One region of the Streptomyces sp. NPDC107528 genome, then DNA from elsewhere that is predicted to be linked to it. Evidence: riboswitches for the same ligand, from Rfam matches in the RefSeq annotation. Region 1 holds a riboswitch; each other region holds the start of a gene.
What was found. A riboswitch is a leader RNA that binds a small molecule or an ion and turns the genes downstream of it on or off. The one in region 1 is predicted to bind cobalamin.
Positions count from the first base shown of each region.

Region 2: another riboswitch for cobalamin. It lies ahead of ACZ7L5_RS21375 (ribonucleoside-diphosphate reductase subunit alpha); the one in region 1 lies ahead of metE (5-methyltetrahydropteroyltriglutamate--homocysteine S-methyltransferase).
Region 3: another riboswitch for cobalamin. It lies ahead of ACZ7L5_RS04465 (ABC transporter substrate-binding protein); the one in region 1 lies ahead of metE (5-methyltetrahydropteroyltriglutamate--homocysteine S-methyltransferase).
Region 4: another riboswitch for cobalamin. It lies ahead of ACZ7L5_RS09615 (cobalamin biosynthesis protein); the one in region 1 lies ahead of metE (5-methyltetrahydropteroyltriglutamate--homocysteine S-methyltransferase).

Region 1 is NZ_JBVKAV010000005.1:255,111-259,247, reverse strand. Features, by position in the region: gene aceB (malate synthase A) at 1-19, shown strand, start outside; gene ACZ7L5_RS18075 (3-hydroxybutyryl-CoA dehydrogenase) at 16-885, shown strand; cobalamin riboswitch at 1,149-1,372, shown strand; gene metE (5-methyltetrahydropteroyltriglutamate--homocysteine S-methyltransferase) at 1,538-3,856, shown strand; gene ACZ7L5_RS18065 (hypothetical protein) at 4,024-4,137, opposite strand, start outside.
Region 2 is NZ_JBVKAV010000006.1:348,921-353,057, reverse strand. Features, by position in the region: gene ACZ7L5_RS21385 (hypothetical protein) at 1-258, opposite strand, end outside; gene ACZ7L5_RS21380 (hypothetical protein) at 243-1,922, opposite strand; cobalamin riboswitch at 2,271-2,409, shown strand; gene ACZ7L5_RS21375 (ribonucleoside-diphosphate reductase subunit alpha) at 2,534-4,137, shown strand, end outside.
Region 3 is NZ_JBVKAV010000001.1:933,439-937,575, reverse strand. Features, by position in the region: gene ACZ7L5_RS04470 (FecCD family ABC transporter permease) at 1-1,003, opposite strand, end outside; gene ACZ7L5_RS04465 (ABC transporter substrate-binding protein) at 1,000-2,079, opposite strand; cobalamin riboswitch at 2,140-2,320, opposite strand; gene ACZ7L5_RS04460 (methylmalonyl-CoA mutase family protein) at 2,462-4,137, shown strand, end outside.
Region 4 is NZ_JBVKAV010000002.1:1,003,059-1,007,195, reverse strand. Features, by position in the region: gene ACZ7L5_RS09630 (lysozyme) at 1-471, shown strand, start outside; gene ACZ7L5_RS09625 (inorganic phosphate transporter) at 636-1,868, shown strand; gene ACZ7L5_RS09620 (hypothetical protein) at 1,921-2,142, shown strand; cobalamin riboswitch at 2,258-2,397, shown strand; gene ACZ7L5_RS09615 (cobalamin biosynthesis protein) at 2,500-3,441, shown strand; gene ACZ7L5_RS09610 (cobyric acid synthase) at 3,438-4,137, shown strand, end outside.

The DNA of each region.
Region 1 (4,137 bases):
GACGGAGGCCGGCGCGTGAGCGGGGGCATCCGGCGCGTCGGGGTGGTCGGCGGCGGGCAGATGGGGGCCGGGATCGCCGAGGTGTGCGCACGGGCCGGGCTCGACACCGTGGTCTGCGAAGTGGACGCGGTCGCGGCCCGCGCGGCACGGGACCGGGTGGCGGCATCACTCGGCCGCGCGGTGCGCCGCGGCAAGCTGGAGGAGGCCGCGGCTCGGGACGCCCTCGCCCGCATGGTCTTCAGCGGCAGCCTGGACGATCTCGCCGACCGGCAGCTCGTCGTCGAGGCGGTCGTCGAGAACCCGGCCGCCAAGACCGAGGTCTTCGCCACGCTCGACAAGATCGTCGAGGACCCGGAGGCGGTGCTGGCGACCAACACCTCCTCACTCCCCGTCATGCGGCTCGGCATGGCGACCGGCCGGGCCGACCGGGTCGTGGGCCTGCACTTCTTCAACCCGGTGCCGGTGCTGCCCCTGGTGGAGGTCGTGACCTCGCTGCACACGTCGGGGACGACCGTCGCCGCCGTCGAGGACTTCGCGGTCCGCGCGCTCGGCAAGACCGTCATCCGCTCCCAGGACCGGGCAGGCTTCGTCGTCAACGCTCTGCTCATCCCGTACCTGCTGTCCGCGGTCCGGATGGCGGAGTCCGGCTTCGCCACCGCCGCCGACATCGACACGGGCATGGAGCTGGGCTGCGCGCACCCCATGGGCCCACTGAAACTGGCAGACCTGATCGGGCTGGACACCATCGCCTCGATCGCCGAGTCGCTCTACGACGAGTTCAGGGAACCCCTCTACGCCCCTCCCCCGCTGCTCCAGCGGATGGTGGAGGCGGGACTGCTCGGCCGGAAGACCGGCCGCGGGTTCCACGTCTACGACCAGGACTGAGGGCCTGGTACGCCGCGGGCCGAGGGGCCCAGGTCGCCGCCGGGAGTGAGGGTTCCCGCGCGGCGGACACAGGGGAAGGGCGGGAAGCGCGGACGCGGCGCGCTTCCCGCCTTGTGGCGTTGCGAGCCCAGGGACGCTCGGGAAGCTCGGGGATCTCAGGGAACTCCCGGCACTCGGGGAGCTCGGGGAACTCGGGCACACGGGTGTCCCATTTCACCATCCGAAAGACGGACGCCGTCCGCCCCTGCGAGGTGCCACCCCGTAGGCTGGCGGGTGCAGCTGGTTCGCCCCGCCCTCCAGGTGGGATGCGTCGCAAGAGGGAACCCGGTGGGAATCCGGGACTGCCCCGCAGCGGTGAGTGGGAACGACCGCCGTCATCCGCACTGGGCCCGACGAACGGGGCCTGGGAAGCGACGGCCAGTAGATGTCCTCCGGTCAGGAGGACGTGCCCGCGAGTCCGAAGACCTGCCAACTGCCCGCGCGCGGACACCTCGCGCGCGGACATCCCGGTGACCTCGAGGGCGGGTCGGCGTACATACCAGGCGGACGACCGTGCCCAGCCGCGCACGCTCCGACCGTCGGGTTCGTCACCCCTTCGCGCTCTCGTCCCGTCCCCGGGATTCCAGGGATTCATCTCGCGAAGGAGATCTCCGTGACCACGAAGTCCGCAGCCGCGGCAGCACGGGCCACCGTGTACGGCTACCCCCGCCAGGGCCCGAACCGGGAACTGAAGAAGGCGATCGAGGGCTACTGGAAGGGCCGCGTCACGCCCGACGCCCTGCGCACCACGGCCGCCGAACTGCGCGCCGCCAACTGGCGTCAGCTGGCCGACGCCGGCATCCACGAGGTCCCGACGGGCGACTTCTCGTACTACGACCACGTCCTGGACACCACCGTCATGGTCGGCGCGATCCCCGCGCGGCACCGGGACGCCGTCACGGCCGATACCGTCGACCGCTACTTCGCCATGGCCCGCGGCACGCAGGACGTGGCACCGCTGGAGATGACGAAGTGGTTCGACACGAACTACCACTACCTGGTGCCGGAGTTGGGCCCGGACACCGTCTTCACGGCCGACTCGGCCAAGCAGGTCGCCGAGCTGAAGGAGGCCTTGGCGCTGGGCCTGGCCGCCCGCCCCGTCCTGGTCGGCCCGGTCACCTACCTGCTGCTCGCCAAGCCCGGCCCCGGTGTGCCCGCCGACTTCGAGCCGCTGACGCTCCTGGACCGCCTGTTGCCGGTGTACGCCGAGGTTCTCGCCGACCTGCGCGCGGCCGGCGCCCAGTGGGCACAGCTCGATGAGCCCGCACTCGTGCAGGACCGCACCCCGGCCGAGCTGAACGCCGCCGAGCGCGCCTACCGCGATCTGGGTGCCCTCACCGACCGCCCGAAGCTGCTGATCGCCTCGTACTTCGACCGGCTCGGCGACGCCCTGCCGGTGCTGGCGAAGGCCCCCGTCGACGGGCTGGCACTGGACTTCACCGAGTCCGCCGCCGCCAACCTCGACGCGCTCGCCGCCGCCGGCGGTCTGCCCGGCAAGCGCCTGGTCGCCGGCGTGGTCAACGGACGCAACATCTGGGTCAACGACCTGGAGAAGTCCCTGTCCACCCTGGGCACCCTGCTCGGGCTGGCCGACCGGGTCGACGTGGCCGCCTCCTGCTCACTGCTCCATGTGCCCCTGGACACGGGTCTGGAGCGGGACATCGAGCCACAGGTCCTGCGCTGGCTGGCCTTCGCGAGGCAGAAGACCGCCGAGATCGTCACCCTCGCCAAGGGCCTCGCCCAGGGCACCGACACCATCGCCGCCGAACTCGCCGCCAACCGGGCCGACCTGACGTCCCGCGCCGGCTCTCCGATCACCCGCGACCCGGCCGTCCGGTCCAGGGCGGCGGCGGTCACCGACGCGGACACCCGCCGCTCACAGCCGTACGGCGAACGGGCCGCCGCGCAGCGCGCCCAGCTCCGCCTGCCGCTGCTGCCGACCACCACCATCGGCTCCTTCCCGCAGACCGGCGAACTGCGCACCGCACGCGCCGATCTGCGCGGCGGGCGCATCGACGCCGCAGGGTACGAGGAGCGCATCAAGGCCGAGATCCAGGAGGTCATCTCCTTCCAGGAGAAGACCGGGATCGACGTCCTCGTGCACGGCGAGGCCGAACGCAACGACATGGTCCAGTACTTCGCCGAGCAGCTCACCGGCTACCTCGCCACGCAGCACGGCTGGGTCCAGTCCTACGGCACCCGTTACGTCCGTCCGCCGATCCTGGCCGGCGACATCTCCCGCCCCGAGCCGATGACGGTGCGCTGGACCCAGTACGCCCAGTCCCTCACCTCCCGTCCGGTCAAGGGCATGCTCACCGGCCCGGTCACCATGCTCGCCTGGTCCTTCGTCCGCGACGACCAGCCGCTCGGCGACACCGCCCGGCAGGTCGCCCTCGCCCTGCGCGACGAGGTCAACGACCTGGAGTCCGCAGGCACTTCGGTCATCCAGGTCGACGAGCCCGCGCTGCGCGAGACGCTGCCGCTGCGCGCCGCCGACCACCCGGCCTACCTGGACTGGGCCACGGAATCCTTCCGCCTCACCACCAGCGGCGTACGCCCGGACACACAGATCCACACGCACATGTGCTATGCGGAGTTCGGCGACATCGTCCAGGCCATCGACGACCTCGACGCCGACGTCATCAGCCTGGAAGCGGCCCGCTCGCACATGCAGGTGGCCCGCGAACTGGCCGAGCACGGCTACCCGCGCGAGGCGGGACCCGGCGTCTACGACATCCACTCCCCTCGCGTACCGAGCACCGAGGAGGCAGCGGCCCTGCTGCGCAAGGGACTTGAAGCCATCCCCGCCGAGCGGCTCTGGGTCAACCCCGACTGCGGCCTGAAGACCCGCGGCTGGCCCGAGACGCGCGCCTCCCTGGAGAACCTTGTCGCCGCGGCCCGCACGGTCCGTGAGGAACTCTCCGCGTCCTGAGACCGGGAGCGATCTGCCGGGGAGCTGACGCCCGAGTTCCGCTCCCTGGCATGATCCTTTTCAGCCGTGTGTGTGATGACTACTCACCCCACAACCCATCCCTGAGCCGTGCGCAGTCGGGACGGCAGGTCACAGGGTGGCGCCGCCAGCGACTCCGTCCCTGGCGATCAGCCCCGAGTCACCAGCTCGTCGCCGGCCAGGACCCCAGCATCAACAACGTCGGCAACAGCCTGCACGCCCTGCTCGCCCACCCCGGCCAACTCGCCGCGCTCCGCGACGAT
Region 2 (4,137 bases), on a different contig from region 1:
CGGCTCCCGGATCTCCCCGCGCGGCACACAGCCCCGGGGCGGGTAGGGGCAGAGCTGGAACTTGCAGTCGGGCGGACAGGTCGTCCCCGGCGCGGGCGGGTCCGCCATGCCGGCCCGCAGGTCGGGCCGCAGCGGGCGGCGATCGCTGCGGATGCACGGCGGGAGTGACGACGTCCCCGGCTGCTCCGCGCGGATCATCCGCTCCTCGACCTCGTCCGGATGCCCGTCCCGTTCGATGAGGTTCAGCAACACCAGCACGTCGGCGACCAGGCACTGGGCGCGCGCGTCGAGGGTGCTCCAGCCGACCGAGGGCGGGATCCACAGGTTGTGCTTGCTGTAGTGCCGGGGGTTGCCGGTGCGCGCGCCGATGTTGTCGGCGACGCCCTTCTCGTCGATCCAGAGGAAACGCTCGGGTTGCCCGGTCTCCAGGGTGAGGGCCACCAGGTCCCCCGCCTCGGCGACGAACGGATGCAGGGGCCGCGGGGGCGACGCACCGTTCGCCTCGGGATGCCCGGGTGCCCGGTTCGCCGTGCCGGCCATCGACAGCCAGCGCTCCACGGTCTGCACGGGGGTCGCTCCGCCCAGCGCCCGTGGCGGCTCGCGCCCGTCGTCGTGCCCGTCCCCGCCCGGCGTCGCGTGCCGCTCCCGCTCGTGGAGCCGACGGTGTCGGGAAGCCTCCACAGGCACAGCGCCTGGAGCAGCATGAGCTGCGCGTACCAGCACCGGGACTGCTGGAGCACGGTCTCCGCCTGCCGGATCAGGTCCGCGCGACCCCCCTGGTAGGCCCGCGGATGCCGGATCCGGCGGTTGGCCGCGTACTTGAAGCCCTGGGCCAGCGCGGCCTCCAGGGCGAGCGGCAGATCGGGGGCGCCGCCGGTCGCCTTCGGGTCCAGATGGCGCAGCCACTTGGTGAGGCGTTCGCGGGCCTCGTCACGGTGTGCCTCGTCGACGGAGCCCAGCAGCATGGGGATCATCCAGGCACGCATCACGAACTCCCGGAACAGAACGACCCGTTTCCTGCGGTACTCCTCATTGAGCTCGCGCCGGTCCTGCTGCAGCCGCCCGATGCGCTCGGTCCTGGCCCGTGAGGGCGCGCCCGTCGCCCGCGCCCGCGCCATGCGCTCGGCCCACTGCTCGTACTCACCGCGTTTCCAGGCCTTCAGCTCGCCGAGCCGGTCGCTGTACTCCTGCCCGGGGTCGGTGTTCAGCCCGATCCGCCCGCGGACCACGGCGAAGGCCGGATTGCCGCCGCTGCCGAACTCCTGGGCGACGGCCAGGCGTATCGAGCAGGAGGGTTCCTTCACACCGATCTGGACGAGCTGTTCGTAGAGCGGGGTGGTGTCGATCCGGTCGGAGACGCTGCGCAGGGCGGCTCCGAGTTGCCTGAGCAGCCTCAGTTTGGCGTCGTCGAGCCTGCGCCGGTCGCCCTTGAAACCGGTCCAGGTCCCGCGCACTTCGTCCAGGATGTCGCCCAGCAGCCGTGGAGAGTCCTCCACGCTCTCGATCTCCACGGCGGCCGCGTAGAGATCGAGCGCCTTCGGATCGTCGGTGCGGCGTTCCGCGGCCTTGCAGAGCCGGTGGGCCAGGGTGCGCCCGCGCACCCGTGACCGTCGAAGCCGTTCCTCGACCTCCTTCGTCACCTCGGCCCGTACGCCTTCCCGGCGGGCCCTGACCCGCGCCGCCCGGCGGCGCGACAACAGCACCAGGGCCATGAGCTGTTCGCGGCTGGGTCCGGGTGGCTGGAGCACCTGCTCGACGCGCTCGCCGGCTCCCCGCTCGCCCGGCTGCCACAGCACCCGGTAGCCGAAGTAGGCCTGGATGATGCTGTGCGGGAAACGGACCTTGCGCTCGAAGCCCTCCGCCAGGCCGAGCTTGTCCGCGTTGCGCGCGATCCGGGCGAGGGCGGCGCGGCACTGGTCCATGTTGCCGCCGCGCAGCCGCCTCCTCTCGTCCGGGCCGATCCGCCCGGCACAGCACGTCCCAGATCTGCCGCCGGTGCCACTCGCAGAAGACGTTCCCGCGCCTGCCGTACCGGTCGAAGGCGAAGCACTCCCGGAACCCCCGCAACCCGGCGGCCCTCGGCGAGATCACCGCCCAGGCCGGCCTCCAGGACGGCGATCCACGAACCCCGGGCTTCGTCCGCATGCCCGAGCGGGACCGGAGCCCGATCCCGCACCTCGCCGACATCACGCTCCTCACCCACAAGTTGACGCTCTGAAACCAGCACGACACAACATCTGGGGGTGGCGTGGCGGGTGAGCACAAGATGTATGCTCATGCTCGCTGTCGCCGCAGGGGAATCCGGTGCGAATCCGGAACTGTCCCGCAACGGTGTACTTGTGCATGTCTGTTCCAGGACCGGCGTGCGCAGGAGTCAGTCCGAGGACCTGCCGACAGCGCGCCCGGCCACCCGGCCGGTGCGCCCGACGTCCGGGCCTCGCGGAATGGGCCGGTGGACGCGACGCCGTGTGCGCTCGTGTGCTGCCCCCTGCCCTCGCCGAGGCCCCCGTGCCGAGCGAGGGAGAGCCCCCACGTGACCATCGCGCCCGCAGATCCGGCCTCAGCCGTTCCTACCGTCCTCACGGACGAGGACGCTCCGGGAACCGCCCACCCGTCTCCCACCGCCACCCTCAACGGAGGCCCTGCGGGCCACGGTGCCGATCTGCTGCGGATCCTGACCGAGCTGACCGCCGACCTCCCCGACGCCGACCCCGGCCGGGTCGCCGCCGCCGCGCTGCGCGGCCGGTCCGCGTTCGCGGACGAGGCGGAGCTGCGCGAGCTGGCCACCGAGGCGGCGGCCGGCCTGATCTCCGAGGACCCCGCCTACAGCAGGCTCGCCGCCCGGCTGCTGACCCTCTCCATCGCCGCCGAAGCCGCCTCGCAGGGCGTCACGTCCTTCACCGGGTCGGTCGCGGTCGGGCACCGCGAGGGCCTGATCGCCGACCGGACCGCCGAGTTCGTGCGCCTGCACGCGGCCCGCCTCGACGCGCTGGTCGACACGGACGGCGACGACCGTTTCGGCTACTTCGGGCTGCGCACCCTGCACAGCCGCTACCTCCTGCGGCACCCCATCACCCGCAAGGTCGTCGAGACGCCCCAGCACTTCATGCTGCGCGTCGCCGCCGGTCTCGCCGAGGACGACACCGCCCGGTCGGTGGACGAAGTCGCCGCGCTCTACGGGCTCATGAGCCGCCTCGACTACCTCCCCTCCTCCCCCACCCTCTTCAACTCCGGCACCCGGCACCCCCAGATGTCGTCCTGCTACCTCCTCGACTCCCCCAAGGACGAGCTGGACTCCATCTACGACCGCTACCACCAGGTCGCCCGCCTCTCGAAGCACGCCGGCGGCATCGGCCTGTCGTACTCCCGCATCCGCTCCCGGGGTTCGCTGATCCGCGGCACCAACGGGCACTCCAACGGCATCGTCCCGTTCCTGAAGACCCTCGACGCCTCGGTCGCCGCGGTGAACCAGGGCGGCCGGCGCAAGGGGGCCGCCGCGGTCTACCTGGAGACCTGGCACTCCGACATCGAGGAGTTCCTGGAGCTGCGGGACAACACCGGTGAGGACGCCCGCCGTACGCACAACCTGAACCTCGCGCACTGGATCCCGGACGAGTTCATGCGCCGGGTCAACGCCGACGAGTCGTGGTCGCTGTTCTCGCCGTCGGACGTGCCGGATCTCGTCGACCTGTGGGGCGAGGAGTTCGACGCGGCGTACCGCAAGGCGGAGGCGGCCGGGCTCGCGAAGAAGACCATCCCGGCCCGTGACCTGTACGGCCGCATGATGCGTACCCTCGCGCAGACCGGCAACGGCTGGATGACCTTCAAGGACGCCGCCAACCGCACCGCCAACCAGACGGCCCTGCCGGGCCATGTCGTGCACTCCTCCAACCTCTGCACGGAGATCCTGGAGGTCACGGACGACGGGGAGACGGCGGTCTGCAACCTGGGGTCGGTCAACCTCGGCGCCTTCGTGAACACGATGACCGGCGACATCGACTGGGAGCGGCTGGACGCGACCGTCCGCACGGCCGTCACGTTCCTCGACCGGGTCGTCGACATCAACTTCTACCCGACCGAGCAGGCGGGTCGGTCGAACGCGAAATGGCGGCCGGTCGGACTCGGCGCGATGGGCCT
Region 3 (4,137 bases), on a different contig from region 1:
TCCGTCCTCGGTAGAGCACGGCGATGAAGGCCGGTACGCCGATGAGGGACGTGACGACGCCCACGGGGACCTCCTGGGGGTCGAGGATGGTGCGGGCGACGGTGTCCACCCACACCAGGAAGACGGCTCCGGTCAGTGCCGTGACCGGCAGCAGACGGGCGTGGCCGGAGCCGGTGAGGGCCCGGGTGGCGTGCGGCAGGACCAGGCCGACGAAGCCGATCGCGCCGGCGCAGCTGACCAGGGCGGCGGTGAGCAGTGCGGTCGCGCAGAGCAGGACCAGCCGGGTGCGGGCGACGCGGACGCCGAGTCCGGCGGCGGCGTCGTCCCCGAAGGCGAAGGCGTCCAGGGTGCGGGCGTACCCGAGGCAGAGGGCGAGGACCACGGCCAGTACGGCGGCGCACAGCAGGACCTGTCCCCAGTCGGCGCCGGTGAGCGAGCCCAGCAGCCAGAACAGCACGCCCCGGGTGGTCTCGGCGTCGGCGGAGGTCAGCACGATGAACGAGGTCAGCGCGGAGAACAGCTGCATGGCCGCGACCCCGGACAGCACGACCCGGTCCGTGCTGCCGCCGAGGACGTGGCTGAGCAGCAGCACCATGGCGAAGGAGAGCAGCGCGCCGAGGAAGGCACCCGACGACAGCGAGAGCACTCCCCCGCCGGCCCCCAGCACGACCACGGCGACCGCTCCCGTGGACGCGCCGGAGGACACGCCGAGGACGAACGGATCGGCCAGCGGATTGCGCAGCAGCGACTGCATGACCGCCCCGCACACGGCGAGCCCGGCCCCGCACACGGCGGCGAGCAGCGTGCGCGGCATGCGCAGGTTCCACACGATGCCGTCCCGCAGCGGCGCCAACCTGCCCTCGCCGAGGCCGAGATGGGCGGCCACGGACGCCCACACGTCCGCCGTGGAGATGTCGGCCGGCCCGATCGTCACGGCGACGGCGACCGACGCGAGCAGCGCCGCCAGGCCGCCGAGGGTCAGCAGCGGCGTACGGACGCTCACTTGGCGGGTCCTGAGGGTCCTGCGGGCCCGGCGGGCCCGGCGAGCCCGAAGTCGCGCAGGGCCGCGGCGACCTTCTCGATCCCTTCGACCGTGCGGATGGACGGGTTCATCGCCTGCCCGCTGAGCAGGACGTACCGCTTCTTCTTCACGGCGGTCAGATTGCGGGTGGCGGGGTCTGTTTCCAGGAAGCGGATCTTGGCCCCGGCGGTCTCCGCGGTCTGCTGCTTGCGCGTGAGGTCGCCGATCACGAGGACGTCGGGGTCGCGGTCGGCGACGGTCTCCCAGCCGATCTGGGGCCACTCGTCGTGGGTGTCGGAGAAGGCGTTGCGCGCGCCGACGGCGCGGGTGATGGCACCCGGCGCGCCGCAGCAGCCCGCGAGGTAGGGCGACTGGGAGTTGGCGAACCAGTACATGAGGGTGACATCGGAGGCGTCCAGCTGGGCGATGGACTTGCGCACCCGCTCCTTCAGCTCGGCGACGAGCTTCTCGCCGCGGTCGGCGACGCCGAACGCGCGGGCCAGGTCGCGTATCTCGCCGTACACGGTGTCGAGGGTGAGCGGGGTGGAGCGCGAGCCGTCGCCGCCGCTGTCGTTGTCCTTGCCCGCCGAGCAGTCGGAGGGCGAGACGTAGGTGGGCACGTCCAGCTCCTCGAACTGCTCGCGGGTGGCGACGCCGCCCTTGCCGAGGGTGGAGACGAAGGAGGAGGCCACGAAGTCGGGGTCGGCGTCCAGGACCTTCTCGAAGGAGGGCGCGTTGTCCGCGAGCCGCGGCACGGAGGCGTTCGCCTTCTCCAGGCCCTTCATGACCGGGTCGGTCCAGGTCGACGTGCCGACCACCCGGTCGGCGAGGCCGAGGGAGAGCAGGATCTCCGTGGTGCCCTGGTTGAGGGACACGGCCCGCTTCGGGGGCGCCTTCAGGGTGACCTTGTGGCCGCAGTTGTCGAGGGTGACGGGGTAGCCCGCGGCGGCGGACTTCCCGGTGTCCTCGGCGCTGCCGCTTCCCGAGCCGCCGCACGCGGTGAGCAGGAGGGCGGGCGCGAGCAGCAGGGCGGCGGGACGGAGGGCAAAACGGTACACAGGCGTGCCTCGGTTGTCGGGGCTCGTACGCGGAGCCTGGCCTACGGACGTCCTCCGCGCGGGGGCGTGGAGGTGCCAGCAGGTCTTCGGACTCGGGTTCGTCCCGACGGGGCGCCTTCCCGGTCTCCCAGTGGCGTGCGTCTGTGCCCCGCCGGTCCCCCTCACCGCTGCGCGTCAGTTCCGGATTCGCACCGGATTCCCTGGCCTCGGGTGTGGCTCGACTGGCTCCCGGAGGCTATCAAGCCCAGCTCGTGGCCGGGTCGTTCGTCCGGGTTTCCGGAGGCTCGACAGGGTGCGGAGACTCAGGTCACAACCTGGAAGAGGGCAAGGTCACAGCCGTGCCCTCTGCTGCTCCTTTGATGATCTGACCTAGCATCCGAGCATGACGGTCCTGCCTGACGACGGGCTCTCGCTGGCCGCCGAGTTCCCTGACGCAACCCATGAGCAATGGCAACGCCTGGTGGAAGGCGTGCTGCGCAAGTCGGGCAAGGACGTCTCGGGCCCGGCTGCGGAAGACGCCCTGTCCACTGCGTTGGAGGACGGGCTGCGCACCCGCCCCCTCTACACCTCGCGCGAAGCCGCGCCCGATCCCGGCCTGCCCGGATTCGCCCCGTTCGTCCGCGGCGGTCGCGCCGAGGGCAGCACGGCCGGCGGCTGGGACCTGCGGCAGCGGCACACGGCGCTCACGGACGGCCTGGTGCTCGCGGACCTGGAGAACGGCGTCACCTCGCTCTGGCTGGTCCTCGGCGAGGCCGGCATCCCGGTGTCGTCGCTCGGCCGGGCCCTGGAGGGTGTCTATCTCGACCTGGCCCCCGTCGTCCTCGACGCCGGCGCCGACGTGGAGCCCGCCGCACGGGAGCTGCTGCGCCAGTACGCGGAGCGGGGCGTCGCCAAGGAGGCGGCACGCGGCAACCTCGGCGCCGACCCGCTCGGCCATGAGGCCCGTACGGGCACGTCCTCACAGTTCGCGCCGGTCGCCGCGCTGGCCCGGCAGTGCGCCGAGGAGTACCCGGGGCTGCGGGCGCTGACCGTGGACGCGCTGCCGTACCACGAGGCCGGTGGCTCGGCCGCCCAGGAGCTGGGCTCCTCGCTGGCGACCGGTGTCGCGTATCTGCGCGAGCTCACCGAGGCGGGGCTGACGGCCGAACAGGCCTGCGCCCAGCTGGAGTTCCGCTATGCGGCCACCGCCGACCAGTTCCTGACGATCGCCAAGCTGCGGGCCGCGCGCCGGCTGTGGGCGCGGGTGACCGAGGTCTGCGGGGCGCCCAGCGCTCAGGTGCAGCACGCCGTCACCTCGCCGGTGATGATGACGCGCCGGGACCCCTGGGTGAACATGCTGCGCACGACGGTCGCCACGCTGGCCGCCGGGGTCGGCGGCGCCGACGCCGTGACCGTGCTGCCCTTCGACCACGCGCTCGGCCTGCCGGACGCGTTCGCGCGGCGTATCGCCCGCAACACCTCGACCATCCTCATCGAGGAGTCGCACCTCGCCCGGGTGATCGACCCGGCGGGCGGCTCCTGGTACGTGGAGTCCCTCACCGACGAACTGGCCCGGGCGGGCTGGGCGTTCTTCCAGCGGATCGAGCAGGCCGGCGGCCAGGCGGCCGCGTTGCGCTCCGGCCAGCTGGGCCAGGACCTCGCCGAGACGTGGCAGGCGCGCACCGGCAAGCTCGCCAAGCGGCGCGAACCGATCACCGGCGTCAGCGAGTTCCCGAACCTCACCGAGCCGCCCGTGGAGCGTGCGCCCGCGCCGGAGCCCCGGTCCGGCGGCCTCCCGCGGGTCCGCCGCGACGAGGCGTACGAGGCACTGCGCGCCCGCTCCGACGCCCACCTGGCCGCCACGGGCTCCCGGCCGCGGATCTTCCTGGCCGCGCTCGGCCCGGCCGCCGCGCACACCGCACGCCTCACCTTCGCCTCGAACCTCTTCCAGGCGGGCGGCGTCGAGCCGGTCACCGAGGGCACCTTCGAGGAGAGCGGCGCCACGGAGGTGTGCCTGTGCTCCAGTGACGCCCTCTACGAGGAGCAGGCCGAGGCCGAGGCCGCCGAGTTCAGGTCGGC
Region 4 (4,137 bases), on a different contig from region 1:
CGCGGCGCCTACCACTTCGCGCTGCCGAACAAGTCGTCGGGCAGGACGCAGGCCGCCTACTTCGTGCGCAACGGCGGCAGTTGGCGGTCCGACGGCTGGACTCTGCCGCCCGCCCTCGACATCGAGTACAACCCGTACAGCAAGCACAAGTGCTACGGGCTGAGCAAGGCGAAGATGGTCAGCTGGATCCAGTCCTTCAGCAACGAGGTGAAGCGGCTGACCGGGCGCCGTCCGGTGATCTACACGACCACGCACTGGTGGAACAACTGCACCGGCGGCAGCCGCGCCTTCGCCTCGAACCACGCGCTATGGATAGCGCGCTACGACTCCTCCAGCGCGGGGGCGCTGCCGGCCGGATGGCAGTTCTGGACCATCTGGCAGTACGACAACGGCAGCGGGAGCCTGCCCGGTGACCAAAATCTCTTCAACGGGTCCATGAGCCAGCTGAAAAAGCTTGCCCGAGGCTACTGACCTTGCGGCGCCTGGGCCGCGCGACGGCCGAGGGACAGGGGCCTCGCCCACCGGACGATTAACCCCCTCCTACGGACACCGTGCGGCTCACCCCAGTTCACCTTCCGTTCACTCAGGTTACCTACGTTCATCCAGCCAATGACCTCGAACGATTGCCTGGGTAAATGGAAAACTTCTCGCTGATCCTCGCGATTGTGGTGGTAACCGCACTCGCGTTCGATTTCACGAACGGTTTCCACGACACCGCCAACGCGATGGCCACCACCATCTCGACCGGTGCGCTCAAGCCCAAGGTCGCGGTGGCCATGTCCGCCGCGCTGAACCTTGTAGGCGCTTTCCTCTCCGTGGAGGTCGCCAACACGATCTCCAAGGGTCTCGTCGACGAGACCGGCATCCGTCCCGAGGTCATCTTCGCCGCGTTGGTCGGCGCGATCCTCTGGAATCTGCTGACCTGGCTGGTGGGCCTGCCCTCCAGCTCCTCGCACGCCCTGATGGGCGGTCTGATCGGCGCCACCATCGCCTCGGCCGGCGTCGGCGCGGTCCACGGCGACGCGCTCGTCACCAAGGTGCTGATCCCGGCGATCGCCGCCCCGCTGGTCGCGGGAATCGCGGCGCTGCTGGCCACACGCCTGACCTACTCGCTCGGCAAGAAGGCCGACGGCGAGTCCGCCAAGAAGGGCTACCGCGCCGGCCAGATCGCCTCCGCCGGCCTGGTCTCCCTGGCCCACGGCACCAACGACGCGCAGAAGACGATGGGCATCATCACCCTCGCCCTGGTCGCCGGCGGCACCCTCGCGCCCGACTCCGACCCGCCCATGTGGGTCATCCTCTCCGCGGGCCTGGCCATCGCGCTCGGCACCTACCTCGGCGGCTGGCGCATCATCCGCACCATGGGCAAGGGCCTGACCGACCTTCAGCCGCAGCAGGGCTTCGCCGCCCAGACCAGCGCGGCCACCGTCATCCTGGCCTCCTCCCACCTCGGCTTCTCCCTGTCCACCACGCACTCCGTCTCCGGCGCGGTGATGGGCGCGGGCCTCGGCCGCAAGGGCGGCGTGGTCCGCTGGTCGACGGCGACCCGCATGTTCGTCGCCTGGGGCCTCACCCTCCCGGCCGCCGCGCTGGTCGGCGCGATCGCGGAGTACGTGACGGGCTTCGGCGCCTGGGGCACGGGTGTCGTCGCGGTCTTCCTGGTCGCCTCCAGCGCCGCGATCTGGAAGATCTCCCGTCGCGAGGTCATCGACCACACCAACGTCAACGAGTCCGACGAGCCGGCCGGCGTGGTGACCACGGCCATGGCCGCCGTGACCCCGCCGCCCGTGGGCACGGCGACCGAGGAACTCACGGCCACCATCCCGGCCCAGTCCTCGGAGCCGAAGCCTTCGAAGGCCACGGTCTGATGCAGCCGGTCACTCCAGTCACTCCCCCTCACTCACTCGAGAAAGCAGCAGCATGAAGATCGACTGGGCGGCACTCGGCTCCGTCTTCGGCGTCAGCCTCGTGGTCACCGTGGCCCTGGTGGGCCTGTTCACCCTCGGCATCGCGGGCCTGTCCCGGCGCGAACGGGCCGTGGCGCAGGGCGACTCGGCCTCTCTCGCGGTCACCGGCGCGTACGCGTGCTTCGCGGCCTGCGCGGCGGCAGTGGCGTACGGCATCTATCTGATCGTGGCCTGACGCACGGCGCGCATCACCTGAAACACCGAGGTGCGGGACGGATCACCGTCTCGCACCTCACTGCTGTGTGGGCCTTCGCACACTCTCCCTTCGCAGGTCAACGGCAAGTTGACGGCCGTTCCAACCCCGTGGTGGACTGCCGGAGCCATGTGCGGCGGCAGGAGAGGAAGCCGGTGTGAATCCGGCGCGGTCCCGCCACTGTCACCGGGGTAGATAGCCCCGGGAGCCAGGAACTCTCACCGCCGATCTCGTCGAACCAGGGCGCGGACACCCTGAGTGAGGACATAACGCGATGCACGCCTGCCGATCGACATGCAGAACCGGACCCTCGTCTGACTCGACGATCGGCTGACCCCGATGCGTGCCGATCGCGTATTCGCGTACGGCGCCGCCGCCGGCCTTCTCGGTGATCTGTTGCTCGGCGATCCTCGCCGAGGGCATCCGGTCGCCGTGTTCGGAAGGACCGCCGCCGCCGTGGAACGGGTGTTGTGGCGCGACCACCGCGCATGGGGTGCGGTACACACCGCCGTGTGCGCCGGTGGCGCCCTGGCGCTCGGTGCCGCCGCAGCCCGTGCCGTACGTACGTCGCCAGCCGCCTCCGTCGCGCTGACCGGCGCCGCCACCTGGGCGGTCGTCGGGGGGACTTCGCTCGCCCGGGAGGCCCGGGTCATCGGGCAGGCGCTCGAAGCGGGGGACATCGCGGGCGCACGTGCCCGGCTGCCGCATCTGTGCGGGCGGGATCCACAGGCGCTGGACGCGGACGGGATCGCACGGGCGGTCGTGGAGTCCGTCGCCGAGAACACCTCCGACGCGGTCGTGGGTGCGCTGGTGTGGGGCGCCGTGGCCGGCGTTCCCGGGCTGGTCGGGTTCCGGGCCGTGAACACGCTCGATGCCATGGTCGGGCACAAGTCGCCCAAGTACCGCCGGTACGGCTGGGCTTCGGCGAGGCTCGACGACGTGGCGGGGTGGCCGGGGTCGCGGCTGACCGCCGTACTCGCCGCCGTCGCCGGGGCCGACCCCCGTGGAGCGGTACGGGCCTGGCGTACCGACGCCGCCAAGCATCCGAGCCCCAACGCCGGTCCCGTGGAGGCCTCGTTCGCGGGGGCGCTCGGGGTGCGGCTGGGCGGGACGCTGTCCTACGGCGGACGCGTCGAGCGTCGGCCCGTGCTGAACGGGGACGGGCGGGCCGTCGGCACGCGGGACATCGAACGGGCCGTACGGCTGTCGAAGCGCGTGGGCTGGCTGGCGCTCGGCGTCTGTGTCGCCGCGCGCCACATCGTGAAGGGACGTACCTCATGACGGGCGGTGGTCTCCTCGTCGCCGGCACCACGTCCGACGCGGGCAAGAGCGTCGTCACCGCCGGGATCTGCCGGTGGCTGGTGCGCCAGGGAGTGAAGGTCGCGCCGTTCAAGGCGCAGAACATGTCCCTCAACTCGTTCGTCACGCGCGAGGGCGCCGAAATCGGGCGGGCGCAGGCCATGCAGGCACAGGCGTGCCGGGTCGAGCCGACCGCGCTGATGAATCCCGTGCTGCTCAAGCCCGGTGGTGAGCAGAGCAGTCAGGTGGTGCTGCTGGGCAAGCCGGTGGGTGAGCTGAGCGCACGCGGTTTCTTCGGGGGGTCTGGGGGGCCGACCCCCGGGGAGAGGCTGCACGGCGGGCGGCAGCAGCAGCTGCTCGGGACCGTGCTCGACTGTCTCGCCGAGTTGCGGGGCACGTATGACGCGGTGATCTGTGAGGGGGCCGGCTCTCCGGCGGAGATCAATCTGCGGCGGACCGACATCGTCAACATGGGGATCGCCCGCAATGCCGGGCTGCCCGTGCTGGTGGTGGGTGACATCGACCGCGGTGGCGTGTTCGCCTCCTTCTTCGGGACGGTCGCCCTTCTCTCGCCCGAGGACCAGGCGCTCGTCGCCGGGTTCCTGGTGAACAAGTTCCGCGGGGACGTCAGCCTCCTGGAGCCGGGCATCGACATGCTGCACGGCCTCACCGGACGCC